Regions from separate parts of the Lysinibacillus sp. NPDC097231 genome, predicted to be linked through region 2. Evidence: riboswitches for the same ligand, from Rfam matches in the RefSeq annotation. Region 2 holds a riboswitch; the other holds the start of a gene.
What was found. Region 2 has a riboswitch for cobalamin ahead of metE (5-methyltetrahydropteroyltriglutamate--homocysteine S-methyltransferase). Riboswitches for the same ligand answer to the same signal wherever they lie in the genome.

Region 1 (16,231 bases), on a different contig from region 2:
CCCTCTTTTTGCCGAAGTACCATATTTTATTCAATAGGTCACTTCTTTTATTGACACAATAATTTTCTCCTACCTATTTCTGAATTTTCTGTACTGCGCTACAAATCGCAAATTTTACATGCTCATATGTGAGACCACCCTGAATAAATGCCGTAAATGGTGGACGGATGGGACCGTCTGCTGTAAGTTCAATACTTGAGCCCTGAATAAAAGTTCCTGCGGCCATAATGACATCATCCTCATAACCTGGCATATACGCTGGTTCAGGTGCATAATGCGCATTGATTGGTGAATTTGCTTGAATTTCACGGCAAAAGGCAATCATTTGTTCAGCTGTTTGGAATGATACAGACTGAATTAAATCAGTACGTCTAGCTTCATAGCTTGGTGATGTAGTCATACCGATTTCTTCTAGCATTGCAGCTGTGAAAATAGCGCCTTTTAATGCTTGTGCTACTACATGTGGTGCAAGGAAAAAGCCCTGATAGAAATCACCAAGAGTATTTAATGTTGCACCTGCTTCTGCACCAATCCCTGGTGATGTCATACGATAAGCACATTTCTCTACTAAATCTGCACGGCCAGCAATATAACCACCAATTTTCGCTAAGCCCCCGCCTGGATTTTTAATCAGAGAGCCTGCCATTAAATCAGCACCTACCTCCGTCGGTTCCTGATCCTCTACAAATTCACCATAGCAGTTATCTACAAAAATAACTGCCTGCGGCGCCAATTCACGCACCTTGGCACACATCTCCGTAATTTCTGAAATTGTAAACGATGGGCGTGTGGCATAGCCTTTTGAACGCTGAATCGCAATCATTTTTGTATTCTCTGTAATGGCAGCTGCTACTCCGTTCCAATCAATCGTTTGATTATCAATTAAATCCACATGACGATAACCGATTTTATAATCCTTTAATGAGCCAGTATCCTTGTCACCACCATCTACAATGGATTGTAATGTATCGTACGGTTGCCCTGAAATATACAGTAATTCATCACCTGGTCGTAGCACTCCGAATAGACTAAGCGTAATTGCATGTGTCCCCGAAATAATCTGTGGACGTACAATGGTAGCCTCCGCTCCAAAAACCTCTGCATAAACACGCTCTAAATTATCACGCCCCTCATCATCATAACCATATCCATTAGAAGGGTGTAAATGATAGTCACTTACTTGATGCTTCCTAAAAGCCGCAAGCACCTTTTGTTGATTGAAGAATGCCATTTCCTCTACCTTCGCATGAAAAGGACGGACCTTGTTCTCTATTTTGGCAGCTAATGCTAATGTTTCTTCTGTTAAATTCGTTGTAAAAGTCATTAATTTTTCTCCATTCACTTGTTCAATTGCGGGCACATATACCCTCTAATTGAAGTATTCACTTTATTCCTATATTATCTTAACAATTTGTAGATGCGTCTGCAAAACTTGCCTATTGTTTCTATCCGTAATATGCGCTAAGCTAATGTGCGGACATATTTCATAAAAAGTGTTTAACTACTGATTTTGGCTGTAAAATTCATAGATTCTGTTGTGTTTGGAAGTTTCTTTAACTTTATGATTATTTGCTAAAAGGGGTGAAAGGGATGGCTTGGGAGGTTTTTAGTATTATCGGAACAATTGCCTTTGCTATTTCCGGGGCAATAATTGCAATGGAGGAAGAATACGATTTATTCGGTGTATATATACTCGGTATTGTCACTGCCTTTGGTGGAGGAGCAATACGTAACTTACTCATAGGCCTGCCTGTTACAACGTTATGGGGACAGGATATGATGTTTCAAATTGCCCTGGCGGCGATTACAATATTTTTTATCTTTCCACACCATCTTATTCAGCATTGGCATCGCTGGGGAAACTTCACAGATGCCATTGGTTTATCGGCATTTGCCATTCAGGGTGCCCTCTATGCAGTGAAGCTCGACATGCCTATTAGTGCAGTTATTGTCGCTGCTGTCTTAACTGGTTCCGGTGGTGGAATTGTTCGAGATTTATTGGCTAGACGAAAACCATTAGTACTCCGTGATGAAGTCTATGGTGTTTGGGCAGCACTAGCAGGGCTAATCGTAGGGCTTGAAATGATGTCAGGGGATATTTATTTATATGTATTATTTGGTGTGATAACAGCATTGAGAATACTTTCATATATGAAGAAATGGCGTTTGCCATTGCGGAAATTGAATCGAGCATAACCAATAAGCCCAAATAGCGATTTGGGCTTATTTTTTCATACTGATGAAAAATACATTATCTGCAATGATTTAATAAAGCCATAGATTCCTCTAATGTAGCCATATTTTTCATCATAGAGCAAGCTGCATCTAAAATAGGAAAGGCCAAAGCTGCACCAGAGCCTTCTCCCAATCGCATATTCATATGAAGCATTGGTTCAACTCCAAGTAATTCAGCAGCAATTTTAGCACCTGGTTCTTCAGAGGCATGAGATGGAATGATATAGTCTTTTACTTTTGGCTCTAACTCGTAGGCAATAAGGGCAGCAATGGTAGAAATAAAACCATCAATAACAACAGGTTTGCGGTTTGCCGCAGCGGCAAGTACGACTCCTGCCATAGCGCCGATTTCTAAGCCACCAATTTTTGCAAGAATATCAATAGCATCCTCGCGATTTGGTTTGTTTAATAGAATGGCATTGTGAATGACCTCTACTTTATGCTCAATGCCCCCTGGCCCAACACCTGCACCAAATCCTGTCACTTCAAGTGGATGACAACCATGAAGGACCGATAATATTGCAGCACTCGGTGTTGTATTACCAATCCCCATTTCACCTGTCCCAAGTACATTGACTCCTTTTTTTATTTCTTCTGTAGCTACCTCAATTCCTACTTCAATTGATTGAATGGCTTCTTCCCTAGACATTGCAGGACCTTTTGCCATATTGTCCGTTCCATATTTAATCTTTTTTATGATGACACCAGCATCATGCGGAATCTCCTCTTTTACACCAACGTCTACCGGAACAATTTTTGCATTTGTTATTTTCGCTACAGCACAGACACCTGTTCCTCCTCTTGGAAAATTTAATGTTTGAAAGACCGTCACATTTTGTGGATTTGAGGTCACCCCTTCATCACAAACACCATGATCTGCCGCACAGACAATAATTGCTTTGTTATCAATCGTAGGAAATAGTTCACCTGTAATTCCTGATAGTTGCACTGCAAGAGACTCCAATTTCCCTAAGCTGCTAGGAGGCTTGCAAAGCGCATCAATGCGTTCCCTTGCTTTTTCCATCATTTTGTAGTCAGTACTTTGAATGTTTTGAATCGTCTGTTGTAATAATTGCATGAAAATTTCCCCTTTCTTTTTTGCCCTTGTTACTCGAAGAATGATTTAGAGAAAAAAATAAAAAGCCTGTAGTTTATTTCATAACAAATAAACTACAGACTTTTCCATCGTCTATATAATACGAAGCAATTAGGCAGGTCTCCTGGCTCAATTTCAACATTTCATAGAACCTTCCCAGAACTTTGCTAGTGGCATTCTCTATGAAACTCCCTTTTACAGTGGTGGGACCGCTAAAGCTTTTCACTTCATTCCCTATTCTCCCGCAATGGGCACCTAATGCTTTTATGCAATTATTTTAAATTTACGACAAAGTGTTTTTAGTGTCAATGGATTAGTGAAATTATATATTTCTTTCCATTGCTGAGTTACATACATCCATTGTCACAATTAATTTTAAAGATTTTCTGGCAAAGAAAATCTGGATATCAACCATTCCTTAGTACTACATACAATATAAAAGCAAATTTATCCAAGCGGTTCAACAATCAACGGAGACAAGAGGGGCTAAATATTTTAACTCACTATCACGTAATGGATCGATTGTATAAAGTTCTATTTAAATAAATATGATTAGAGTTAGTTAAATTTTTTTCATATTTTCCGAATATCCTTAATAATTGACAAATATATAATAGTTAAGTAATATTAACTTAATTATAAACCTTTAAAATGAATTAGGGATGATAAATCAGTGCATGATTATTTAATTATTACAGACAAAATTAATCAAAAATTCGAACAATTCAGGTTGTTAGTTTTACAAGAAACAAAAGAGGTTGAGGAATTAGAGAACTTTCACTTAACTCCTCAACAAGAAATTATAATGTCTTATATTATTCACAATGAGCCGGTAATTGCTAAAGATATTGCAAATCATTTTGATATTTCTAAAAGTGCGGTCAGCCAAGTAATTTCAAAGCTTGAAGAAATGAAAATGATATATCGTCAAGAAAATTCAATAAACCGTAGAGAGACCTTTATTTATCTTGGGGATAGGGGGCAAGAGTTTCGTCAGCTTCTTAAAAAAATTGACAACATTCTTGTAGAAAAATATTACTCGAAAGTAAGCTTAAAAGAGTTAAATAATGTTCTTGATACATTAAATAAGATTGTCGGGACTAAAAATAACCAAGGAAGTTAAGATAACTAGTGAAGTTTTTACCCATAAGGTCTCCTTTATAATAGATTTGGACAAGCAATCACCTCTCCATCTATTATAAAGGAGTTTTTCTTTTCGACGTGTTTAAATTTTGAAACAATCATATGCAACTCTGGTGAGCTTATTTTAGAACAAATTTCTCGTTAATTTAACTTCCCTGCTTGCTTGCTTTTTATAACAAAATACGTGTAGATACATTTATTTAGTTTGATAAACTTAACTGTATGCTCATTATTATATTCTGTCAATCATTTTTAATATTGGTTTTATAATAGTAAAACTTATCCTCCATTTTCTCTTTCTTAAGCAATGGATTAGGCTCTTCTCCTTTCACATAGTGGTCAAAGAAAGCTAATATGTACCAATTCATAACTTGATGGAATTGATTTATATCAATATTCCATGATAATAAAGGAGATAGAAAAGGGAAATCTGTAAAAGTATAATGATCTCCTGCTATAAAAGTAAGCATAAAAGTATCTCCCTTTATTCCCTCTTTATAGTGAAAATCAGCAAGCTCTGTAATTTTATCGTGATACTTTTGAAATTCCTCCCGGGTGATATTCGTATATTGAATTTCTTCATCGGATATATAGAGATAATCTTCATCTAAAATAAACATAAATGGTTGTTCAAATCCTGAGCTAGCCACTGGTTCATGTAAAGGCCCATCTATGTTGATTCCTGCAGAAATCCTGCTATCATCCAACAATGCTTGAGCAGCTGTTGAACCTCCATACGAATGTCCAAATATACCAATTCTACCCATGTCCATCTTTCCAGTAAACAAACCATGAGGATCCTGATCATTTATCGTTGTTAAATGATCTAGAACATAGCTCATATCTTTTGATCGCATTTTAACATCTTTCTCATCTTCAATATTAAATGAATAAGAATATGCGTCTGTTTGATTCATGATTTCCCGTCCATCTGGGAACTTCGTATAGGCTGCATCATTCGTATGATCAACGCTGACAACAACGTATCCATAACTTGCCAACTCCTCCATTTGGGAAAAATTTTGCAATCTAGTACTGCCAAATCCATGAGAAAATAAAAGAACCGGAAAGTTAACTTCTTGTTTGGATACTGCTATATCTTTTATGCTGTTAGTTTGCCCATACTTCAAATACTCGAATACAGAGCGAGGAACAGAAAAAATGAATTCCATCGTTCCTGACCATTCTTCGTAAGGAAAGGATTCATAATGAATATCCTTCGTATCATCTTTCACCTCTGCTGGATACCATATTTGTATCATTAATTCTCGATCTTTTTGTTCTAAGTCGTGTCTGGATTCATCTATCAAATACCTTGAGTTCATACCTACTTCAAAAGGACCTGTTGGCTTTGGAAGTTGAAATACAGGCATGACAATGACTAAACCAAAGCTACTGAACGAATAAGTGACAATAAACGAAATATAGGAAAGCTTTTTGACCTTCCTTTTATTTTTCACGCTTTCAAGTGTGCCTTTTTCCGCGTTCCTTTGTATGAATGGCTTCATTGTGAACACAGTTAAAAGACTAAATAACATATAGGTTAATCCCATTTGCCATCGGTAACCCTCTAGGTCCAAATGAATAACCAATAGGATAAGTGCGATGACATTAGTGATTATTTTTATCTTTGCATTAAATCTAAACAAAAAAGAAAAAAGCCAGAAAATATGTACTGCAATTAATATACCTTCAAACAACCTCAATAAAATCAACTCCTATTTTAGTTTAGTTAACTATACTTAACTATAAGTCGCATGAGTCTAAATGTCAATTTTTTGGGAGCAGACGATAAGAAAAGGCTTTGGGGAGTTAGATCCCAGCATGGACAACCCCCAATATAGTTTATGTTTTCTTATACTCTATTTTGTAAAAACTGTATACAAGTACTTGCTAATTCAGCGGGAGATTCTTTTGCTCCATTCTCTATCCATGTGTAAAGCATTGACCAAAATATGCCAACAGTAAATGCATTGGCATATTTTGCAGTAATATGATTCAATTCTTTATCAGTTAAATAATTTTTATTAAGCTTAGGAACAGACCTTTGATATTGCTTAAATATATATAACATTAGTTCGTTGTTATACATAAGTTTAAGAAATGTTAAATGATTACTCCAAAATGAAAAATGATTATGAATTAACACTTCATATTTAGAAGAAAAATAATTCTCTTGAAAGGAGGAATACTCTAAGAATAATAAATTTATAGATTCCTCTAGCACTTCTTCTTTATTTTTAAAATATCTATAAAAGGTTTTTCTTCCTACGCTAGCTTCCTGCGATATTTGGGTAACAGTAATTAGCGAAAATTCATATTTTTCCATCACAGAAAATAGACCATTAATTATATCTTCTTTTTTTCCCATTTTTTCTCCTGACACACTTTCTACCAATGTGTTTCCATTGATTGCAAATCAATTATTTCATATATAGACTATAATTACATGACACATCTGTGTCAACGAAAGTAGGGAGATAAAATGTATAATTACTGCAAATGGTATCACATAAATGGTGTTAACCAATATGTTCAAGTAGTAAGTACTAATTTGGATAATCCTATTTTAATATATTTACATGGCGGACCTGGTGATGCTGCCCTACCTCTTGTTGAACATTTTAATTTTGATTTATCCGAAAACTATACTTTAATCATTTGGGAGCAAAGGGGTGCTGGAAAGTCATACTATAAATTTAGAGAAGAGGAACATATTACTATAAATGATTTTGTACTTGACTTGAAGGTCTTAATTGAAAAACTCCTTGTTGAATTCAAACAAGAGAAAATATGCTTAATGGGACATTCATGGGGAAGCATTATTGGAATGAAATTCATTATTTCATATCCAGAATTGATACATTTTTATATTGGAGTTGGACAAGTTATTTGTTCGCAAAAAATGTTTAAAAAAAGTAAAGAATACATTGTAAGTCATGTTGATAATCATCGTCTTAAAAATAGAATTTCTTCTCTAAACACAAAGTTTAATCAAGATAATTGGTATTCTGATTTAATGTTTTTAATGAGTCAACTAATCAAGCAAGGTGTTTCTCTTTATGGAAAAAGTACGTATTTATCATTATATCGCTATTTTATTTTTTCCAAAAACTATTCATTAATGGATTGTATAAAACGACTAAAAGGCTCTGAGCAGTCCATAGTTAAGTTATGGCACGAAGTATCAGAAATTGATTTTTCAGCTTATAAAAATTTTAAGGTTCCAATAGCTTTTATCGAAGGTGAGTATGATTATCATGCTTCCTCCGAAATAGTTTTTGATTTTTATCGAAGTATTGCATCTCCTAAAGTCTATTTCAGTATAAAAAACACTGCCCATTTTCCCCAGTGGACAAGGTCTGACACCTTTAATTTGATTGTAAATTCTTTGAATGGTTCTATTTTTTCAAACAGTAATGAAATAAAGGAATTCTAGAACTTTACTAAAATAGGTAATACTTAGCTAGTTTTTTCATTTCTTCTTGTTATAAGTTAGACCGCTCACATTTGAATCTACTGCACCCACACACCCTACTCGATTCTTAAGGGTAGTCACTGACATTGCTAATTTTTCACTTCTTTATTATGATCTAGAAAAGCCCCCTTTCGCCAAACAAAAGGGGGCTTCTTATTCTATTCATTAATTACTGTGGAATTCGCTTTGTTTTATTTATTTCACTCAGAAATGTTGCGCCAAGTAGAAGAATAGCGCCGATTATTTGTAGGATCGTCATTTTTTCTCCTATAATCATCGTCGAAATCACTAATGATGTCAGTGGATCAATATAGCTTAGAATAGCTATACTTTGCCCTTTTAGATGGCGCATTCCAAAAAAGAACAGATAGAAGCCAATTCCCGCATGGACAATGCCCAATGCTATCAACAAACTAATTGATTTTATATCAATTTGCATTACTTGGAAGCCACTTGTTCCAAAAAGATAAAGAGCAAGGAATAACGCCGCTAATGCAAGTTGAATAATCGTATTTTCGGGCTCTTTCAATCCACGAATATACTTATTTGTAAATGTGACTATTGTATAGAAACAAGCTGCAATCAGTCCATATACAATACCGATATAATGTTCGCTCGTTCCAGTAGTTTGGCTTTGAACTATAAAAAACAGTCCTACTAGAGCCACACCAACATAAAAAATTTTTCTCACTGATATTTTTTCTTTCAAAATTATAGGCGACAAACAAATAACTAAAACTGGAGCAAAGTAGTAGCTTAAAGCAGCATTAGCAATAGTAGTCTCCTTATACGCTTGGAATAGAAAAATCCAATTACCACACAAGGCTAAGCTGGAAAGGACTAAAGGCCAGATATTCTGCAAAATGGATATTTTTGCAAATCTTTCTTTCTTATAAAAGAAAATCACCAGTAAAAAACAAGAGCCAATGAGACTCATCCATAAGGCAATTTCACTTGAAGGCAGCTGAATATATCTTGCAAAAACACCGACAGCTCCAAAAATAATCATTGATAAAATAAAAGATAGTTTACCGCTCATTTCTAATTCCTACTTTCTACATGTATATAGTCATCGATATACAGTAGAATCTATTGAGAATTAGCAAGCTTTTATTGAATGCCTAAACAGCAGATTCTACTGTAAAGACATTGTTGGGGGTGCTATTGGTCGAAACATACGAATCCCTCCTTATATGTTCTAATATTAACACATTTTAACTTTTAAACGATAAAAAACCCTCGTTCAACACGAGGGTTCTCATTAACCATTACTTAAATTCTAACTCTCCATCATAGGCAAGCATGCCACCTTCAAGGTTTGTCACATCAAAGCCTTGCGCTTCTAGGTATGCACAAGCATTTGCTGAGCGACCTCCAGCCTTACAAACGATAATGTATGGCTTCGAAGCATCTAATTCATCTAAGCGCTCAGGGATTGTCCCAAGAGCAATATGCTTAGCACCAGGAATCATACCTTGTGCCACTTCATCATCTTCACGAACATCAATAATGTATAGGTCTTCGTTCGCATCTAATAATTCTAATAATTGAGTTGTATCCATTGCTTTCATATGTCTTGTCCTCCAATATGTCAATTTCCTCTTACATTATAGCCCGAAGACAAAAAAACAGCTAGTGTCATGAACACTAACTGTTTTACTATTTTTTCTAGCCTTCTGTTTCTAAAAAATCTACTTGCTTTGCTGGAACAAATGTAGAAATTGCGTGTTTGTAAATAAGATGCTGTTTGCTTTCAGCATCTACTAATAAAACTGTAAAATTATCATAGGATTTTACAGTTCCTTTTAACTGAAATCCGTTTAACAGAAACACAGTTACAAAAACACTATTTTTACGTAGATGGTTCAAGAACGTATCTTGCAAATTAATTGATTTCATCAAAAATGCCTCCCTACTGTCTTTCTACCTCTTAATCCCTATAGTAGCATGTTCTACCAATTTATCAATTAGTAATTTTTAGCAATTTTTCTTCATTCAGCAAAAATCATTTTACAAATAATGGAGAAATATTAGTCACAGAAGAATATCATTAATAAAAATATGCTTGAATGCAATATTATTCTTTTCACCCTAGTATAAATATAGCTGAATGAAGATAAAGTCCCCGACGGATGTCACGGATTTTAAATTGTGCAAGCACAATTCAAAATCCGGACACAATTACGCCAAGGCGTAATTGATTAAAGTTGTTCGTCATTACTAAGAAATTGTACATCCATTTTATTACGGAAATAAGTTAACTGTCTTTTAGCATAGCGGCGAGAGTTTTGTTGTAAACTGTCAATCGCTTCTTCTAAAGAACACTTACCATCAAGGTAATCATATATTTCCTTATAGCCAATCGCTTGAATGGACTGCACACCTCGAATATTTTGATGCCATAAGCCTTTTACTTCCTCTAAAAGACCTTTGTCCATCATCAAATCGACACGGCGGTTTATTCGATCATAAAGCTCTTCACGTGGCATATTTTGCCCAAGTCCTAAAATGACATGGTTATAGAGAGGGACTTCCCCACGATTCTGTGCCTCGGATGCTTTCGATACACCGCTTAGCTCAATCATCTCTAACGCACGTATGACACGACGCGTATTATTTGGGTGAATGGTCTCCGCCGTTTGTGGATCAAGTTTTTTAAGCCTAGCATGCATAGCTTCTGGGCATAATTTCTCCAGTTCATCATAATAGGCTTTTCGTGCAACCTCATCTACCTGCTCTTCTGTAAATTGAAAATCATAGAGCACTGCCTGTACATATAAACCCGAGCCCCCTACAATAATCGGTAGCTTATTGCGTGCTTGAATTTCTGCAATCTTTGCACGCACTAATTTTTGATATTCAGCTACTGAGAAGGACTCTGTTGGCTCCTTGAAGCTAAGTAAATGATGTGGCACTCCCTCCATCTCTTCCTCGGTAATCTTCGCTGTACCAATATCTAAGCCTTTATAGACTTGCATGGAATCACCGTTAATGATTTCTCCATTATATTTTTTCGCTAACTCAATGCTTAATGCTGTTTTGCCAGAAGCAGTTGGCCCAACGATTGCTACGACCTCTGCCTGCTGTATTTTATCTTGTATCATATTTTTCTAACCACCGTAATAAAACTTGATAGACCGCCTCTTGATTATCCTCGTTCAAGATTTCATGGCGCTTATCTTCAAATAAGTAAACCGTCACATCCTGTAAACCTGCTGCTGCAAACTGTTCAGCAACAGTATATACGCCTCGTCCCTGATCTCCGACTGGATCCTTGCTACCACTTATCAATAAAATTGGTAAGTCTTTCTTTACTTTTGCAATCTCCTTTTTACTATTTAACGCCATAAAGCCGGTTGTTAAATCCACAAAAAATTGATTTGTTGGGATAAAGCCACAATACGGATCCTCCATATATTGTTGCACTTCATCGTCTACCGAACATAACCAATCATACTCGGTCTTCGAATTTGGAAACTGCTTATTGAAACTGCCGAAGCTCAGTTTATTTAACAACTTGCTCTCTGTCTCTTTCCCAAGCTGCTTGGCCAATGCTTTTGCGACTAAATTTCCCATTGAATGCAATGCTGTTACATTTCCTGTTCCGCATAAAATCACATATTCAACATTATCGCTATACAATTGAATAAACCTTCTAGTGATAAAAGACCCCATACTATGACCAAATAAAATCAAGGGCACGTCTGCAAACTGTGCATGTAAAGTGGTCACTACTTCGTGTGCGTCTTCTACAACACGGTCAAAACCATTGTCTTCAGCAAAAAAGCCTAGTGTACCATTATAAGCCGCTGTTTCACCATGTCCTCGGTGATCATGCATTGTCACTGCATAGCCTGCTGCATTGAGAACATGTGCAAATTTTACATAACGGCCACTATGTTCCGCCATCCCATGCAAAATATGAATATGGCCAATACAAGAATCCGATGGCCTTAATGTGCGAGTAAACACAAATTGACCATCTGACATTTCTAAATAACGCTCCATACTTACACTCCTTCCTCAGCAAAATTAGTCGCATCTAAAATAGCTTGCTCTAATTGAGCAATGTACGTGTTTCTTTGTGATTCTGTGTAATGAAAGCGTTGCTGCAATACTTGAATAACCTGTTGCTTATAACGTTGTACCGCATCAATATCAAAGTATAGCAAACCCGTGCGACGAATAAAGAAATCGCTTGGTGTGTAAACCATTTCAGCTTCAATCCCATAAAGGAGCATTGCATGTAAAGCAAGGGGCATCGTACTTCCATGCTCATGCAAATATTTCACCTGATCGAACAATGCATCTACATTTGTGCCATATTTTTGTACGAGCTGCTTTGCTTCATCATAATTAAGGCCATATTGAACGCCCTCTCTTGCTTTATATGCTATATAATCCGGAAAATTGATGGCGTTAATGCCTTTTGCTCCGGAAAGCGATAACTCGCGCGTCACACATGGACTTGCGTGCTTAAATTTATGTGTTTTCACAATTTTATCAACGATTGTTTCTGCCATTTGACGGTAGCCAGTTAGTTTGCCACCAGCTATTGTCATTAATCCACTTGGAGCCGTCCAGAGTTCATCTTTTCTTGAAATTTCAGATGGATTCTTTCCTTTTTCAAAAATAAGTGGACGCACGCCTGCCCATGATGATTCAATTGTTTCTCTTGAAATATTTGCTGTTGGGAAGACAGTTTTAGTAGCTACGATTAAATAATCAACGTCCTCTTGGGTAGCGACCGGATGTACGGGATCTCCCTCATAAACCGTATCTGTTGTTCCTACATAGGTTTTGCCATCACGTGGAATAGCAAATGCCATGCGCCCATCCGCAATATCAAAATATACTGCTTGGCTTAATGGAAAATCCTTTTGGTCAAGAACAATATGGACTCCTTTTGTAAGACGTAATTGTTTTTTGTCCACTACTTTATCTTTTTGTCGGACCTCATCCACCCAAGGTCCCGTAGCATTGACGATTTGTGCAGCATGCACTTCTATCATTTTCCCTGTTACTTGATCTGTTACTTGTGCCCCAACAAGCTTTTTCTTATGATATATAAACCCTGTCATCTCCGTATAATTTATACAAAGCGCCCCGTATTCCACTGCCTTTTTTAGCACTTCCATTGTCAGACGGGCATCATCTGTCCGATATTCAACATAATAACCACCACCGACCAGCTCATCCTGATTAAGTAAAGGCTCTAGTGCTGCAGTTTCCTGGGCGCTCAGCATTGTTCTACGCTCATGCTTTTTCACACCTGCTAATCGATCATATACTCTCAACGCCACCGATGTTGTAAACGGTCCAAGTGAGCCCTTTTTGTATAATGGTAATAGCATTTTTTCAGGCGTTGTCACGTGAACAGCATTGTCGTATACGATTTCACGCTCACGACCAACCTCTGCGACTACACCAACATCAAGTTGTTTTAAATAACGCAGTCCACCGTGAATAAGCTTTGTAGAACGGCTAGATGTGCCAGCAGAAAAATCCTGCATCTCAATCAAAGCGACAGATAATCCCCTTGATGCCGCATCAAGGGCAATGCCAGCACCTGTAATGCCACCACCAATGACTAATACGTCAAAGCTATATTGCTCTAAAAAATGCATAATTTTAGGACGATGCTCAAATGAAAACATACCTTACCCCCTATTAGCTATGATTTGAAAATACGTGTAGCCTCTACTGCTTTCTGCCAGCCCACGTAAAGTGCCGCTCCAATTTCTGCTTCCATTTTTGGTTGATAAGTTTGCCCATTCACCCACAATTCGGATAATGCCTCCTTATTCGGCCAAAAATTCGTCGCAAGCCCTGCTAAATAAGCTGCTCCAAGCGCTGTCGACTCATTAAGCTTTGCTAGTTCTACCTTTAACTGTAAAATATCACTTTGGAACTGCATAAGCAATTGATTACCTACAGCTCCACCATCTACCCTTAGCACCTCAATAGGCGTACCCGCAGCTTCCTCCATTGCATCCAGTACATCCTTTGTTTGATAGGCTAGTGATTCAAGGGTCGCACGGATGAAATGCTCTTTGGAAGTCCCTCGCGTTAATCCAAAAATGGCTCCTCGTGCATCAGTATCCCAATACGGAGTCCCTAAACCTACAAATGCAGGCACAACATATACACCATCAGTGTTCTCCACCTTTTCTGCATACGTTTCAGAATCCTCTGCAGTGCGAATCATGCGAAGACCGTCTCGAAGCCACTGAATTGCTGAGCCTGCAACAAACACACTACCCTCCAAGGCATAAGTCACTTTGCCATCAATACCCCAAGCAATGGTTGTCAATAAACCATTTTCTGATTTAACAGCTTGCTCACCAGTATTCAATAACATAAAACAGCCTGTGCCATACGTATTTTTAGCCATGCCCTTGGCAAAGCATGTTTGACCAAAAAGCGCAGCCTGCTGATCACCAGCTATTCCGGCAATCGGGATTTCCTCACCAAAGAAGATGCTTGGCGTCGTCTTTGTATAAATTTCTGAAGAATCTTTCACCTCTGGTAACATTGACATTGGAATATCTAATAGCTTGCAAAGTTCTTCATCCCACTTCAAGTCGTGGATATTATATAGTAAAGTACGAGATGCATTAGAATAATCCGTAATATGTGCCATTCCTTTTGATAATCTCCAAACAATCCAAGAATCAATCGTACCAAATAATAAATCTCCGTTTTCTGCCATCGCTCGTGCACCGTCAACATTGTCTAAAATCCACTTAATTTTTGTTGCTGAAAAATAAGCATCTAAACGCAATCCCGTTTTTTGCTGAAAGAGCTCTTCATAGCCTTGGTCCTTCAACTCATTTACAATGTCCTGTGTTTGTCGGGACTGCCAGACAATTGCATTGTAAACTGGCTGCCCCGTATGTTTATCCCATACTACCGTTGTTTCACGTTGATTTGTTATCCCAATAGCATGCACTTCACTAGCTTCATGTCCACTTTCTGTTAAAACAGCCGCAATGACTGCAAGAATGGAACCCCAAATCTCGTTGGCGTTATGCTCAACCCAACCAGCCTTCGGAAAATATTGTTGAAATTCCTTTTGCGCAACATGAACAATTTCACCTTTTTTATCGAACAAAATCGCTCTTGAACTCGTTGTTCCCTGATCAATGGCTAAAATAAACTCACCCATTCATTCTCCCCCTTTTATCAATTATGCCTCTTGCATAATTGCGTCTGGAATCGGCTTTGTGCTTAGGCCTGCACGAGGGCTGACACGATGTCGGTCATTTCGGTAATGCCACAGGACGTGGCGTTTTTACCGATGCAGGTCAGTTAGCCGTTATCGCATGGATGCGATGATTTTAGGCTAACATCCTATGTGAACTCCTTCCCGATTCCGTGACATCCGCCGGAGGCTTTAGGCCAACGTGATGTTGGTCACTCAGGCGTTTTCACAGGATGTGAAGTTCTTAGCCTGAGTTCCTCTATTTCAGCAGGTACAGGTATTTGGACACCCGCTGAATGAAGTTAAGATAGCTAGGTTACATGACCCGTTTGAACATTTTTTCCACTTCATAAGTTGTAAAATGAATAAGCACAGGACGTCCATGTGGGCATGTAAATGGATTATCTGCATTGCGCAAATCCTGCAATAACGTTTCCATTTGTTCTTTCGTTAAATAATGATTGGCTTTTATCGACTTTTTACAGCTCATCATAATAGCTGCCGCCTCACGTAATTTTTTGACATCAGCCTTTTTCGTTGTCAGCACCTGCTCAATTAAGTCCTCAATAATTTCCTGCTCTTCACCTTTAGGAAACCAGCTAGGATGCTCCCTCACGACAAATGATGACTGTCCAAACTCCTCCAAAAACACGCCAACAGCTTCTAATTCCTGGCTATTTTCTCTTAATATTAGTGCCTCATCAGCTGCATAATGGAAGGTCAATGGAAGCAATAAAGCCTGACGCTCATTTGGATTTACCTGGCCAACCTTTTCACGGAAAAATTCATATTTAATTCGCTCCTGGGCCGCGTGCTGATCGATTAAATAAAAACCATCCTCCATTTGGGCAACAATGTACGTACCATGAATTTGCCCTACTACTTCAAGAGCTGGAAATGGTTCTCGAATAGATTCATCCTTTAGAATTTCTATGGGCTCTATAGACTCTACTGGCTCTTCTAACTTCATTTCTACTTCTATCATTGGTGTTGGCTGCCAGCTATCTTCAATGATAGTAGGAACGGGTTCTGGCACTTTCACATCTAGGGTGTTTGATTCCTGAACAGTTTGCAC
Region 2 (16,231 bases):
AAGCGAAGCGACAGCAACACGGTTTTATCTGTGCGAAAGCGAAGCGACAGCAACAACAACACATGACTGAATGACCAACATCACGTTGGTCCAAAGCCTCCGGCGGATGTCACGGATTTTGAAAGGAATGAAAAAAGGGTGTTAGCCTAAACCCTTCGCATCCTGCGAAAACGGCTAACTGACCTGGATCGGTAAAAACGCCACGTCCTGTGGCTTTACCGAAATAACCGACATTGTGTCGGCCCTCGTGCAGGCCTGTGCACAATTCAAAATCCAGACGCAATTACGTCAAGGCGAAATTGATTCAGTGTGTCAGTGTGGCTCAGTAGACTTGGGAGGAGCTGAAGGAATTGAATAATGAAAAACGAAGAAACCATTTTCTATGCGAAGCACTACACGATATCAAAGAGCTACAGGATGTGATGAAGGATTTTCATTCTAAATACTTTGGTCAGCTACTTGTGAAAATTGTTGGAAGTGATACAATCCCTTTCTTTTTAATAACACACGATGGTACGCATTTGAAATTAATGGATACAATCAAGCAGTTTGAAACAGAGTTTTTTCGTATAGAGGCAATTGATAGGGAGCATTGTCGGGGAACTGTTTCGCTTTTGCGTGCTTATGATTATGAAGGGCATGATACGAATTTAATTGCAGACGTTGTGAGGTTAGAAAGAACATCCACTAAAAAATCCATCGAATTATGTGGGATATCAGCTATTCAGTTACTAAAACCTGATATGTTAAAAGGGAAATTCATCATTGAGCCTAAATGGTGATTAAATTATCAATTATGCCTTGGCATAATTGCGTCCGGAATCGGCTTTGTGCTTGCACAAAGAACTCCTTTCCGATTCCGTGACATCCGCCGGAGGCTTTAACTTCTTTCAGCAGGTGTCACTTTCGCTACCAAAACATTTGTTGCTGTCGCTTCGCTTTCGCACAGAAGACATTTTGCTGAAAGAAGTTAGACTACTAAAATAACACCATAATTAGAGCATCTGTCTATATGCAAGTACATTGGCTGAATTTATTAGAGAGAGAATCATATGAAAGGAAGAGGTTAATGAATGACAATTATCGGAATGTTACATCATCGTCTAGATCCAACAACCGTTATTAAGTCATATGCATATGCAGCTGTTGCAAAAGCAGAAGGGGCTGAATTTTTTTACTTTACACCAAAAAGTGTTGATTTTGATAAACGTTCCATAAGAGGGAAGGTCTATGAAAATGGTGAATGGCACGAAAGAATAATGCCCTTCCCAGATGTTATATACAATGCAGGGAGTCCCGAAAAATTATCGGTATCAAAGGAAATTATCGAGAAATTAAAAGAAGAAATCCCGTTTACAACCTATTCTATAGGGAATAAATGGAATGTTATGAAGCGACTGCAGGAAGCCAAGGAATTTGATAAATATTTAATCCCTTCAGAAATTGTGAAAAATATTGATGTGTTTCATAAGTTTATGGCTTTTCATAGAAAAGTAGTGTTTAAACCGATAGATGGCCGAAAGGGAAAAGGAATTTATTTTATTTCCAAAGCAGGAAAAACTAATTATGAGGTAAGGAAGGATAGCGAAAATAGTGTTTATACTAAGTCGCAGCTAGATGAATTAATAAGGGGGCAACTTTCTACTGGTACCTTTATTATGCAGCCCTATATTCAATCAGTGACAAAATCAGGTCAAGTTTATGATTTTCGTCTTCATGTGCAAAAAGATGGTGAGGGTAAATGGGTGATAACGACGGTTTATCCGCGAATTGCTCCATTTGGTTCAATTATACCGAATATTAACAATGGTGGTTTTACAAATTATTTAGATCCATTTCTGGAGCAAGAATTTAAAGAACAAGCGTATGATATTCGGCGTATGCTAGAGCATTTCTCCTTAGCATTAGCACAGCATTTAGATGAAATTCAGATGGTAAAATTTGGGGAAGTCATTGATGAAATTGGCATTGATATAGGCTTAGATGAGCAGCAAAAAATTTGGATGTATGAAGTAAACTGGCGTCCGGGTTGTCCTCCTGCATTTTATTTAGAATTAGACGTTGTCATCAATACGATTCGATATGCAATGTACCTTGCGAAGAATCAAAAACAAATGGAAAGAGAAATTAAGCAACAAAAAAGTAAGTCACTAGTCAAAGAACAGCAGAAACCGATTATTGCGATTACCGGAAGTGCTGGAAAAACAACTTCCAAAGCATTTTTAGCCTCCATTTTATCGGAAAAATGGAATATTTTTGAGTCGAAAGATTATTGGAATACGACAGAGCATACAAAAAAACATGCGGAAGAAATAAATACTACACATCAAGCTGTTGTGCTGGAGTACGGTATGGCCTATCCAGGTATCATTACCAATCACTGTAGCATTATCCAACCGAATATCAGTATTATCACGAATATAGGCTTAGCACACGTTGGTAATTTTGATGGGGATATAAAAGGTGTGGCAAAAGCAAAATCGGAATTAATACATGGGATGGACCAACACGGTTTACTCATTATGAATAAGGACGATGACAACTCTAAGTATTTAGAAACGCAGCAGTTTAAAGGAAAAATCCTAACAGTCGGTATTCATAGCCCAGCAGACTATAGAGCCTATGATATTCAATATAAATATATTGGGATGACCTTTAAAATAAAGCTACAAGGACAGGAAATTGCAATGTATATCCCAATTTTAGGGGAGCATCATGTTTATAATGCGCTCAATGCGATCGCAGTGGCTGATTATTTAGGGTTTAGCCCATCAGACATTAAGGCGGGACTAAATTTCAAAAAACCACCTAGAAGATTAACCCTTTATAATTGTCGCGATGCAATCACAGTTATTGACGATACGGTTCACTCTCATCCTCAAGGTGTACGCGCCGCAATTGACGTTCTAACGAATATTGCCAAGAAGCGTAAAGTTGCTATTATTGGTCAAATGCGGGAATTAGGGGATTTGAGAGAAGAGGAATATCGTAAAGTAGGAGAGTATGTTTATGAGCAAGATATAGATTTATTCATCACTTATGGTTTTAGGACGGAGGAAATGGGAGCTGCCGCGGTGGCCAAAGGGATGGACCCATCGAAAGTTTATCATTTTATCAATAAGGATGAGTTGCATGCACTTCTAGAGAAAATCATAAAACCTCACGATACGATTTTAGTAAAGGGTGCTAGTAAAACAAATATGTTTGATACTGTTAAATTTTTAGATGAATTCTTTAAAGCATAAATGAAAAAGCCCAAGTAATTGACCTTTTGTTAAGGGCAATTATTCGGGCTATTTTTTAATATTTCAGAAAGTCTAAGCTACCTTTAGAATGAATTTTATTTCTTTCGCTGCGTTAATGGCGTTCTTTTTAGCCTCAGCTAATGTTGCACCCTCTGCAATTACATAGGCGTATCGATGACCCATGGATAGAGGAGGAGTCAGTAAAGTTCCTCTTTTCGGCTTGACATATACATCCACAACACCTGGTAATTTACTTGCTCTATTTCTACCAAGAACTTTTTTTAAAATCCCTTTACTTTCAACAATGAGGTATTTTGTAAAGACAAACTTTCTATGCTTTGGCTTGATATTAGGACGTCCACCTAAAAATAGTTTAAGTGTCTCTTCCACTAAATTAAATCCAAAAGCAGCGTGAAGCATAGCATTCATGGCCCCTCCCGAAATTCTTGGATTAATCTCGATGAGCTTCCAGCCATTCTTTGTTAGTCGAAGCTCTAAATGCAAGGCACCATTTTCAATGTTAAATGCTTTTACAATGGATTGGAGAACTTCCTCAAGTCCAGTTTGAATCTCCTTAGGGACTTTAACGAGAACACCATAACCTGTAATGATAAAACGTTTACCTTGGGTAATTTCTTGTTCAATAATACCGACAACTTGTGCTTGTCGCTTATAAACCATCGCTTCTACTAAATATTGCGGACCTTCGATATATTCTTCAATCATAATCGTTTCATTGGGATTTTTGCTTCGTAAGTAGCTGAGGTGTTTATTAAGTTGGTTATTATCGTTAGCTAACAAAACATCTTTAGAACCTGTTGATTTTGGAGATTTTACGATTAGTGGAAATTCCAAATTGTTAGGCACGGACTCTCTTGGCTTAATAAGAAAAAACTTAGGAGAATAGGGTTGATTCTTTAAAAAATTTCTAGTTTTCTCTTTATCCTCCATCATTTCAATGGCTGATGAAGAAGTAACGTTGTTACAAAATTCATCGCATAAAATGGAAGCAACATGGACAAAAGGATCGACAAAACTAACAATAGTTTTAATCTCTAATCCGCTTTTACCCAAATTATAAATTTCTTCTTTCATGTCTTCTATATTTGAAGTATCAATAAGAATCATTTTATGGATATCTGGATAGGCTTTTCTCTGCTGTAATTGCTTTTCATTGTTTGTAAAAAGTACAGTAAAATAGCCCAGTTTTTCTGCTGCCCTTGTTGCTTCTCGACTTGACCCGGATTTGTTTGTACCGATAAATATAATCGTTTTCAGGTATATCACTCCTTCTATTGGCACTAGGATACTTAATCACAATTATATATATGCGAAGAAATAGATTTGCTCTAGTTATGTATCTTGTCTACATCCAAGCAACTTTTAAAGAGTTACATATACTAGAGAGGAAGGGAGGGAGAGTTGATATGAAGCCTCTTACGGTTAAGAATTTAACAATGATTACTGCAGGCAATTTAGTGCAAGGGTCGGAGGAAGTGCTAATTCAGCATGGGGCTTATCGACTAAAGCAAGTAAAAAAACCAAATACTGCTCTGTTTACGGGTATACGTATTGTCGACTGGAAAAGTCTTGAGTCATTTTATCCTTTAGTGTTAGTAACAGATAGAACATACAGTCGAAATGAAGTTCCTAGACAAATAACCATCATTAAAGTAACCGATACAGATGATTCCTATTGGAAATTTGTGCAGTTCTATCGCAGTCAATTTAATATTCCTATTGTAGCCATTACTGGTACTTCTGGTAAAACGACGACAAAGGAAATGATCAAACATTTACTTTCTGCTGAAAAAAATGTTACAGCCACAACACTTAGCAGTAATTCTAGAACCGCTTCATTGCAATATCTACTTAGTATTGAGGATGAAACCCAAGCAGCCGTTTTTGAAACAGCTGTTGGTTCACCGGGAGATGTCAGAACTGCAGGGAAATATTTTAAGCCGACCATCGGAATTATTACTAATATAGGGGCACATCACCTGAATTATTGTAAAACTTTGGAGGGCTATATCCAGGCAAAAGCTGAAATGCTGGACATCATTCAGCCCAATGGCACATTAATCCTTAATGCTGAGGATGTCAATACACAAAAGATAGATTTATCGAGGTTTCAAGGACACATTATTAAAGTAGGAAAGCATATATCCTGTGATTATATTGCGAGTAATATTCGTTACGACAAAAATGGTATGTTGTTTAATCTTTATCACAAAGGGAAGGGTTATGAAATCTTTGTACCAGGATTTGGTGAGCATCAAGTATATAATGCGCTTGCGGCCATTGCAGCTGTTTGTGAAATGGGCATGGCGATTCCACAGGCAGCTAAACAACTACAATCTTTTCGACACTTGAATAAACAACTCCAACTTTTTGAGGGCATTAATCACTGCATGTTATTGGATGATACATGGAGTATTACGACCACTTCTTTGGAGGCCGCATTAAAAGTTTTAACCGCACTTGGAGAAGGCAAGAAAAAGGTTGCCGTTATTGGAACAATCACAGATTTAGGTTCTTGGGGATATATTATTCATGAGCAAGCAGGAGAATTAATTCATCGTATTGGTGTCGATGTACTCGTCACAATAGGGGAACACGCACGCATTATGGCGGATCATGCAATAGACTTAGGGCTTAGTTCGCCTGTTTATACCTTTAAAAATAGTACGCTCGCCTATAAATTATTACAGGAAATAGTAGATAAAAATACAATTGTTCTCATTAAAGGTGATATGTATAGTGAAGAGGTTCATAAATTAGCAGCTGAATTAATAATAAAAAAATCATTTCCTTCTGAATAACTATTCAGAATTACACTCAAAGAAAGGGGGCGGAGATTACTTGCAACATATAAGTGTGAGCGATATAAAAAACTTTTTGCAAGGGGAAGTAGTGAAGGGTTCTGAACGCTGGTCTGTCAAGCATGCCATATATTACAACCGACATGACCTAACACACAGTCACTCACTAATGTTTGTGAATAAAAGTGAAACAATCAACTGGCAAGAAATAGATCGTAAGGGACCATCTCTTGTCATTTCAGATAAACCATCAACAGAGTTGAAAAATGCCTTGAAGAATACGACTGTTATTCGTGTCAAGAGTACTGTTCAGGCATATTGGAAATTCATTGAATATTATAGAGGTCTATTTCAAATACCCGTCGTTGCTTTGACTGGAACATGTGGGAAAACCACAACAAAAGAAATGATCAAACACATAGCTAGTAAGGAATGGAATGTTCAAGCATCTGTAAGTAGTAAAAATGAGCCACGTCAATCCTTGCCCTATTTGACTGGTATCGATCAGCAAACAAAGGCAGCTATATTCGAGCTAGGTTTGGGGAATACAGGAAATATTAAACACCAGTGTATGATCTATCAGCCTACGATTGGTATTATTACGAATATTGGTGTACATCATCTTGATGGATGTAAAAGTCTTGATGGTTATATTAAAGCGAAGGCAGAAATTGTAGAAGGCATCACAAAAGGCGGCACATTAATCATAAATGGTGATGATGAAAACATTAAAAAAATCTCTCTGCATAAATTTAAGGGGAAGATTATTACCTTTGGAATACACGAAAATTCAGATTATCAAGCAAAAAACATCCAATTTACAAAAGACGGAATGAAATTCGTACTACAAGTATTGAATGAAAAGTACAATGTATTTGTTCCTGGATACGGTGAACACCAAGTATACAATGCATTAGCTGCTATCGCTGCCGCAAAGGAAATGGGACTTTCCATTAGTAATGCCATTTCTCGTTTAAGTACGTTTAAAACTATGGAAAGACACTTAGAATTTTCAACTGGTATAAGTGGTAGTACAATCGTAGATGATACATGGACAAATAATCCGACTTCTGTTGAAGCAGCATTAAAGGTTTTAGATTCGCTAGGGAAAGGGAAAAAGGTAATTCTTATTTTAGGTGATATTAAACGACTAGGTAATTTCGAAGAGAAATATCATCGAGAGATTGGCACAATGGTTGCCAAGAGAAATGTTCATACGCTAATTACGATTGGTAAACTAGCAGAAAATATAGCAAATCAAGCGTTAAAGGACGGTACAAAAGCTGAGGTTCATATGTTTAATGATGTCACAAGTGTTTTAGAGGTACTAAAGCCAAAGCTTGATCGAGATACAATTGTGCTTATTAAAGGCCCAATGTCCAGTAAATCCATGATTGAATTTGCGAATCAGTTAAAAAATAAATAATGGAAAAAGAAAGAAGCTTCCTTAAGGAATGCTTCTTTCTTTTTCAATATACAATATAAAATTCTATTGGTCATCTCAAATTTGAAGCACTTGAAATGATTCTAGTAAACTTTCTTAAAAAACACGTTTTGCTGTAATATAATGCTCTTTATAATAGTCTACCATTAGTACTCTTGTAGTAATACCACTAGAGCTTGGAATGATAATACGCTGATCTCCTGCATAGATAGCTACTAGTGAAGGGGTTTTAGAGCCTTTAACACTATTGAAGTACACCAAATCACCCTTTTTTAAATTGGTACGAGAAACCGTTGTACCAACATTCATTTGTTCCTTTAAATTGGTTGTACCAAGTTTAATTCCACTCTTACGATAGATAAAGTCTACAAATCCTGGCGCTGTAAAGCGAAGACTTGCTTCATTATTAGTAGAGCTGATTGTTACTTTATTTTTATAATTAAAGGCGTTTTCAACAATTTTATCGCCTTTCGTTGCAGGATTAGCTGATAGTAATGTAGGTAATACTCTACGAGCAGATACATAATTATCTTTATAATATGGTTTACTGTTTAAATCAGAAATAATGATATTTTGTTTTGAATCAGCCATGTGAATTATTTTATTGTCCCCGATATACATACCAACGTGGTCAGGGTCTGTCCCAGTTTTTTTGCTCTTAAAGAATAGTAAATCGCCTTTTTGTAATTGATTTCTTGCCACGTATGTCCCTTGCTGTATCATATAATCTTCATTATAAGTCCCAAGATCCACACCATTTTTCTCGAAAATGTACATTATAAAAGAGGCACAAGAAAATTTATATGGATATGTAGGCTTATATTCTGAATTACTGTATGTCGCCTTACCAATTAAGCTTTTTCCAGTTTGAATTAGTTGATCAGCTTTCGCAGAAACAGCCTGTGCGTTATTTTGAGCGTTTGTTGTTGCTGCCTCCACTGTGATTGGTTGAACAGTTGGTTGTACCATTCCTACCGTACTAAAACCTATCGTTAATGCTAATGTTGTTGTTAAAAATCGTTTATTCATAGTGTTATATTTCCTCCTGAAGCTATTGTTAGGATTAATCCTGATTTGGCTCGCCATTGGAATTAATCGTAGCATGAAAAACTAGGGCTTCTTCGAGGTAAATGTTACCATGCTCTTACTCGAATAGACTTTAATGCTTGGTATGACAGGCTTCGTCGCCTCACTTTACATTTTTATTACAAATGTTTCAGTGGGATGTATTCATTGTAGATTTGCTGTTTAAAATGAAAAATTCTTGAGTGATTATCGCTATTTTCTACATAATGCACGTAATTTGTCCTTTAGATAGGAATATTGGATAGAGCATCGAAATTTCGCTATATTATCTGCCGACATATCAAAAAAAGGATAGTTTCTGATAAAAAAGCATAATTTAATAAATAGAATACTAATTAAAGCGCATTTATTGTGAACTTTTCTGATAATAATCAACAATTAAATATATAATTCGAGTCATGAGAGGCTAAGAGTAGATATGTTATAGTAAGGATAAATTTACAGTAATATTATCTTACAATACAGGGAAATCCAGGGGATTAATCAGGTTTAAAGAAAGGGGAAATTGCTATGTTGCAGAAGCTTAGGTTCAAAACAATTCGAGCAAAAATTTTAAGTGCATTTTTTATAGTCGTATTTTTCATTGCAAGTTTTAATACCTATAGTTACTTCTCTAATCAGCGAGTTGTTTCAGCTGGAGAAGAAATAATTCATAAAGAGCTACAGTTACTAACAGCAATTGAAAAACTTGCTTCCTCTATTAGTGTGAGAACAGCTGCAGCTAAAAGCTATGTATTAACTGGTAATCAAAAGTATAAAAAGGAATTCGAGGATTATATTAAAGTCGCTGAAAAAAACAATGCTATTTTAGAAGAATTATTATCCGATGAAAATTTAAATAAGACAGTTGAAAAGGCAAGAGATTGGCGAAATTACGTACAGACGAAAGTCTTTGATGAGTATGATAAGGGCAACACAGAGCTAGCCATTCAAAACCTTAATTCCATTGATACGCTAGCTGTTGAAATTCGAACGGGTTATGAAGATACCGCCAAAGACAGAGAGGAATCTATTAATCAGCTTGGAAATGACATGATTGACGAGTCCAAAGTATCGATGCGTCTCGGATTATCCATTGGCATTTTGACTACTTTAATCGCTATTGTAACCGCTTATATAACAGCGCATATGATTGCAAGTCCACTAAAAGCAGTTATTGGTAAAATATCAAAAATGGCAGAGGGCGACATAAGCCAGCCGCCACTACCAGAAAGAATGCGGGATGAAATAGGATTACTTGTGCAATCGGCGAACGTGATGAATAGTAAACTTCATGCAGTCATAGGATCGATTCAAGAGGTTTCCCAAAATGTTGCGGCCAGTAGTGAAGAGCTTGCCCAATCGTCGTTAGAAGTAAAAACAGGTGCTGAACAGGTCGCTTTGACGATGCAAGAATTGGCAGGAGGTTCAGAATCTCAAGCCCATAATGCAAGTGACCTAGCTCAGATAATGGATTCATTTATCGTTAACGTACAGCAGGCAACTACTCAAGGGGTAGATTTAGAAGGCCATTCGAGGGACGTATTACAGCTAACAGTAAGTGGTCAGCAACTAATGAATGCCTCCACACAACAAATGCTGGCGATTGATCAAATCGTGCAAGAATCTGTCGCAAAAGTGGAAGGCTTAAATAAGCAATCACAAGAGATTTCAAAGTTAGTATCAGTCATTGATGATATTGCCAATCAAACCAACCTATTAGCGTTGAATGCAGCTATAGAAGCGGCTAGAGCAGGGGAACAAGGAAAAGGCTTTGCGGTTGTGGCAGATGAAGTGAAAAAGCTTGCAGAACAAGTATCCTTTTCCGTAACAGACATTTCATCGATCGTATCACGCATACAAAGTGAAACAGTCGGTGTAACGACATCACTACAAAAAGGCTACGCAGAAGTGAAAAATGGTACAGAGCAAATTACAGAAACACGTACAACCTTTGACAATATAGCCTCTGCAGTGGATCATATGTTTAGTAACATACAAGGGATTACTGAAAATTTACAAGGTATTTCCAAAACGACAGCGCAGATCAATCACTCTATTGATGATATCGCTGCTGTTTCTGAAGAGTCTGCAGCAGGTGTCGAGCAAACAACTGCAACAGTAGAACAAACAGTAGGAACAATGGACGAAATCGCAAGAAATACCGAGCAATTAGCAATCATGGCCGAAAATTTAAACAATCAAGTTCTACAATTTAAATTATAGAATGAACGCAGCCGTTTGAAAAAATGGCTGCTTTCTTTATGGTAAGTTTCGTTGAAGTGACGGATAGAATGTCTGGAGTGACGGATAGAAAGGCCGAAATGACAGATAGAGCAGCGACAGTGAAGGTAGAGCGATGAAACGACGGAAAGTAAGTGATCATCGCCGGATAGAAGTCTCGGAGCGAAGGAAGGAACAGCGAGATCGACAGATAAAAATGTCGAGAAGCCGGATAGAAATAGCGTCGACGGAAAGCAAGAGATCGCCGCCGGATAGAAGTCTCGGAGCGATGGAAAGAACAGAGGTATCGCCGGATAAAAATGTCGAAGAGCCTGATAGAAATAGCGTCGACGGAAAGCAAAAGATGCCGCCGGATAGAAGTCTCTGAGCGACGGGAAGAACAGAGGTATCGCCGGATAAAAATGTCGAGGAGCTGGATAGAAATAGCGGAGACGGAAGGCAAGAGATCATCGCCGGATAGAAGTCTCTGAGCGACGGAAGGAACAGAGGTATCGCCGGATAAAAATGTCGAGGAGCCGGATAGAAATAGCGGAGACGGAAGGCAAGAGATCATCGCCGGATAGGAGTCTCTGAGCGACGGAAGGAACAGAGGTATCGCCGGATAGGAGTCTTTAAATGCCGGATACGCTGGCTAAGGTGACGGATAGATCAGCAGGAACTTTCATTTATTAGCGAAAAATCAGTTGAATAGAAATGACTTCTATTCAACTGTATCTTCGACCAGAACATATGTGGGACCATTTAAATTTCCTGAATCATCTCAACTCGATTACCGAAGGGATCTCTAAATTCAAAGCGTTCAAAATGAGGAATAGGAACTGAATCGAAAATCTCTATATGATGTTCGGCAAATACTTTTTTCCAGCTCTCTATATTTTTAACTTGATAAGCAATATGCGCCTTTGTTGTTAACCTATCAAAACCATCCTCTGTTCCTACATGTACCTCTTTATTGCCAACTTGTAACCAAAAGCCGCCTCGTCCTTTTAGCGAGTCAGGCTTTTCAATTTCCTTAAGCCCTAAAACTTGGCAGTAAAAATGTTTCCCTTTTTCTTCCTCATCTTTTGGAATTGTTATTTGAACGTGATGCAGACCTATAACCATTTTTTATCCTCCTTTAATTCATCATCGATACTTACTTCTAGGATAATAATGCGAAATCCTTTAATTTGAAGAATGAATAGTACTTTTCCCCACGAATGAAGCCTTTGTAAAACCAGTAAGTAGTATTAGAGAATAGGCCCATAAAACCCATGAGGCGAAATAACGATCTAAATCATTCGATAAACTCGGAAAAACATTATCGAAAACTAATAATACGACTGCATCGATGAGCATTCCAGGAAAGACGATACAGATAGCAGCCAGTAATCGCGCTGTACCCTTTATCTTTTTCAAAGAATAAATAGGTATTGTCGCTATCCAAACGAGTGGAATAGCTAAAATGTAAGTAGCGATCATGAGGAAAGGTTCTTCAAAAGTAAAAAAGTAATGCCCTACTAATCGAAATATAGCACTTGCTAAAAGCCAAATTCCAAAACCCCAGCATAAAAAGAATGGCATTGTGGTTCCTCCTCAGTTATTTTCCTAGACGATGTAAAGTCTGAAGGATCGTTTCTAATTGCTGATAGAATGCATCTACATCGAAATCGTTCCGAATCATCACTTGTATAGCTATGCCATCGATAAGGGCGTTGAAGAAAATGCTCCAAGTTTCCATTGACACGCCATCGATTGGTGATGTAACCCATAATTTCTTTAAAACGTTACATAAATGTTCATTTTCAGCCTCTAAAATTTGTCCAATTTGCTGCTTTATTGTCGGGTTGGTAAAGCCAAAGACGAATAAAGTGAAAAATAATTTATGATAAAAAGCATCATTTTCATATCGACTTTTTGCAGAGAGAAGTGCAGATTGAATCATTTGATGATCGGTCGTCAGAATTTCCTCCCAAGAATTTTTACAAATGTCTTGGACAATTTCGAGAATTATTTGCTCTTTTGATTTGAAATGATAATAAATAGTTCCTTGTGTTACACCAGCTTGCTCAGCAACAGCTTTTAAGGTGAATTTTTCAATTCCTTTTTCTACTAAACTTTGCTTGGCAGCAGTTAATAAATCTGACTTTTCGATACCAGTAGGTTTTGCCATTTGTTTTACATCTCCTTTGATATTAGTTAGTTGGATAACTAACTATAAAATAACATAATATCCCACTATTTACAAGTTTGTTTTAGCTTTAAGACCAAGATATGGCATTTCTTCGCCTTCTTGGTCTTAATTATAAAGAGAGAAGTATGAAAAATGCTGGATCATATTATTTTCCAACAACTATTCATAGTCTAATTTTCGTTACTATTTTTAACTAGTTGAAGGAAAGTCTTGTTTACTTTTGAATGTCTTTAACGAGTAACATATTGCTGTTCTGTATATATCCAAGAGTACCGCGGGTAAAGATCAGAATTAGAAGAGCTAGAAATGCAACCCCTATTAAGAAAGGCAAATCTGTTTTAGTCAAAAGGGGTCTTGATAGATATGGCTGAATTGTACTAAAGGTATTTAAACTGGTGTGTAGCAAGATAACAATAAATAGGTTTTCTTGAGTACGATTGAAAACCCAAGTAAAGATGATTGAAATAGCTATACACGACAAGATAAAGATCGGTAAATTGATATAAAAAATAGATAACTCAGTTCCGGGTCCTCCCTTTTGTGCAACTGTTAAGAAATGAGGTAAATGCCACAAGGCCCATAGAACTCCAATGAATAAAGATGCCTTTAATGCCCCATATCTTAATTGCATTCGTGGTAAGGCAAAGCCACGCCAACCTATTTCTTCAGACAATGGTCCACCAAAAAAGAAAATAAGAATAAATAGTATTGGATAACTAACAAAGTATGAAGATGTCAGGTTGTGGAAGCTCGGTATTGTTCCACCGTTTAAAATAATTATTCCTAGAAACATCACAGCAGGAATACCAATGAAAATGAATAAATACCATCTAAATTTAACCTTAACTTGTATTAATTTTTTCAGTACATTTTTCCAGGATTCTTTACCTCCAATAGTGCGATGCATGATATAAGAAGCTAATAAAGGACCTACAAACGAATTAAGTGTGAAAAAAATACTAAAAGCACTAGTGTTGGGCAAAATGTTCCATTGCGATAAGATAAATGGAATTAATGTAATCCATGAGAACACATATGACATGACGAAGAAAGAGAGCAATGGTCGAGAATTTAATATTTTCTTTAAGTTCATTTTCTATTCTCCTTTTAAAAAAGTTTTTCATACCCAAGCCTTGAGCAAAGGGTCACTGACTTTTTTTAAATTACTATATGATTTAGATGTATTTTGAATCAAACAAATCTGAAAATAAATCTACTTTTCAGAAAAATATATGTTATAGTAAAACATAATTAAATATTGTGTAAGAGTTGGTGCCAAATGAAAGTTTGGTTTAAAAGGGAAGTCGGTGCAAATCCGACGCTGTCCCGCAACTGTAAATCGGAGCAAATCACAATTGCCACTGGGAAACTGGGAAGGCTGTGAGGCGTGTTGATGAGAAGCCAGGAGACCTGCCAATATCTAGTACACACCAAATACCTACGTGGAAATAGGTGGTGAGATGTGACCGTATCGGCCCTGTGCGACAATGAATAATACGATATTTTGAAATGATTTCGTATTGTTTCTTGATAGCTAATTTTGATATGCAATGACAGCCATTTTCCAAAAAAGGAGAGTGGCTTTTTTTATTTTTAATGATAGGAGAGATTAATATGGCGTATACAAGTACTACAGTTGGTTATCCGTATATCGGAGAGGATCGCGAATGGAAAAAGGCTTTAGAGGCTTTTTGGAAAAATGAGCTTTCAGAGGATGAATTTTTACAGCATTTAAAGGATATTCGCCTAGCTCGAATAAACAAGCAGCTTCGCCTCGGCATAGACATGATAACTGTTGGAGATTTCACACTTTATGACAGAGTGTTGGATACGGCAATGATGTTTGGCTTAGTTCCAAAGCGCATTGGCAGGGTGGCAAAGTTGATTTACAAACATACTATGGGGTAGCTCGCGGTAGTAAAGAAGCCGTGGCTAGTGAAATGACGAAATGGTTTAATACAAACTATCATTATATTGTGCAAGAATATGAGGGACAATCTTTACAATTGACATCAGCAACTAGCCTTACAATTACCGTTGTTCCCAACGACAACAATTGGGAGTTTTCCGCAATCAGACGAAGTCAAACGTATACGAAGTGCATGGCGAAAGAAACAACTTTCTAATGAGGATTATGCAGCGTTTGTCGAGCAAGAGACAAAGCGTTGGATTACTATTCAAGAGGAACTAGATATCGACGTTTTTGTACACGGTGAATTTGAGCGCACAGATATGGTTGAGTATTATTTCGGGGAAAAACTTACAGGTTTTGCATTTACGGAGAAAGCATGGGTTGTATCATATGGATCTCGCTGTTTGAAGCCACCGATTATTTACGGTGACGTTGCATGGGAAGCACCAATGACAGTCAAAGAAACAGCCTATGCCCAAAGCCAAACGAATCGCTATGTAAAGGGGATGCTCACAGGTCCTGTGACAATTTTAAATTGGTCCTTTGTACGAGATGATATTTCACGGAAGGATGTATCATATCAGATTGCTTTGGCACTTCGAAAAGAGATGGAAGCACTAGAAGCTGCGGGTATTTCAATTATTCAGGTTGATGAACCAGCATTACGAGAGGGCTTGCCACTTCGTAAAGAAAATTGGGGAGCTTACTTAGAGTGGACAGTGAATGCTTTTAAACTTGCTACATCTAATGTGAAGGATGAAACACAAATTCATACACATATGTGCTATTGTGAGTTTAATGATTTTATCGAGCCAATTAGTGCATTGGATGCTGATGTTATTTCAATCGAAACGTCACGGAGCCATGGCGAGCTGATTTCTTCTCTGCAAGTCAATCCATATGAAAAAGGGATTGGGCTAGGCGTTTATGACATTCATAGTCCACGTGTACCGAGTGAAGAAGAGATGCTGAGTATTATGCAGGATAGCTTACAGGTTTTATCAAAAAATCAATTTTGGGTGAATCCTGACTGTGGTTTAAAAACAAGGAAGGAATCAGAAACAGTTGCAGCACTGGCGCATATGGTAGCTGCAGCAAAAACTCTCCGACAACAAGTCCAACAATTGATACTTTAAGAAGAAACTTGACTTCTTTTTAGAGGTCAGGTTTTACTTTTTATTCGGCAGAAATTTTTATAGTAAAAGTGAAGTGGCAACTACAGAAGAAATTTAAGCGAAGGTAGCAGGGTTGAAAGAGACGATAACGTGGTCGAAGCGATGGATAGACTAGTCAAACAGACGCTTAGATGGTAGAAATACTCAATTA

Region 1: another riboswitch for cobalamin. It lies ahead of cobT (nicotinate-nucleotide--dimethylbenzimidazole phosphoribosyltransferase); the one in region 2 lies ahead of metE (5-methyltetrahydropteroyltriglutamate--homocysteine S-methyltransferase).

Annotation. Positions count from the first base shown of each region.
Region 1 is NZ_JBIWDH010000001.1:69,130-85,360, forward strand. It holds gene ACIQXF_RS00410 (methionine gamma-lyase family protein) at 74-1,324, opposite strand; gene ACIQXF_RS00415 (trimeric intracellular cation channel family protein) at 1,591-2,196, shown strand; gene cobT (nicotinate-nucleotide--dimethylbenzimidazole phosphoribosyltransferase) at 2,252-3,313, opposite strand; cobalamin riboswitch at 3,429-3,605, opposite strand; gene ACIQXF_RS00425 (MarR family winged helix-turn-helix transcriptional regulator) at 4,005-4,454, shown strand; gene ACIQXF_RS00430 (alpha/beta hydrolase family protein) at 4,717-6,180, opposite strand; gene ACIQXF_RS00435 (TetR/AcrR family transcriptional regulator) at 6,330-6,845, opposite strand; gene ACIQXF_RS00440 (alpha/beta fold hydrolase) at 7,029-7,913, shown strand; gene ACIQXF_RS00445 (DMT family transporter) at 8,122-8,991, opposite strand; gene ACIQXF_RS00450 (rhodanese-like domain-containing protein) at 9,221-9,523, opposite strand; gene hfq (RNA chaperone Hfq) at 9,621-9,851, opposite strand; gene miaA (tRNA (adenosine(37)-N6)-dimethylallyltransferase MiaA) at 10,154-11,056, opposite strand; gene ACIQXF_RS00465 (alpha/beta fold hydrolase) at 11,043-11,960, opposite strand; gene ACIQXF_RS00470 (glycerol-3-phosphate dehydrogenase/oxidase) at 11,963-13,609, opposite strand; gene glpK (glycerol kinase GlpK) at 13,627-15,120, opposite strand; gene mutL (DNA mismatch repair endonuclease MutL) at 15,473-16,231, opposite strand, start outside.
Region 2 is NZ_JBIWDH010000040.1:20,836-37,066, forward strand. It holds gene ACIQXF_RS19590 (hypothetical protein) at 351-782, shown strand; gene ACIQXF_RS19595 (YheC/YheD family protein) at 1,074-3,245, shown strand; gene ACIQXF_RS19600 (ATP-grasp domain-containing protein) at 3,318-4,523, opposite strand; gene ACIQXF_RS19605 (Mur ligase family protein) at 4,673-6,067, shown strand; gene ACIQXF_RS19610 (UDP-N-acetylmuramoyl-tripeptide--D-alanyl-D-alanine ligase) at 6,108-7,493, shown strand; gene ACIQXF_RS19615 (C40 family peptidase) at 7,608-8,540, opposite strand; gene ACIQXF_RS19620 (methyl-accepting chemotaxis protein) at 9,108-10,802, shown strand; gene ACIQXF_RS19625 (VOC family protein) at 11,562-11,924, opposite strand; gene ACIQXF_RS19630 (DUF5367 domain-containing protein) at 11,985-12,383, opposite strand; gene ACIQXF_RS19635 (TetR/AcrR family transcriptional regulator) at 12,400-12,972, opposite strand; gene ACIQXF_RS19640 (CPBP family intramembrane glutamic endopeptidase) at 13,208-14,086, opposite strand; cobalamin riboswitch at 14,247-14,425, shown strand; partial or broken gene metE (5-methyltetrahydropteroyltriglutamate--homocysteine S-methyltransferase) at 14,608-16,041, shown strand.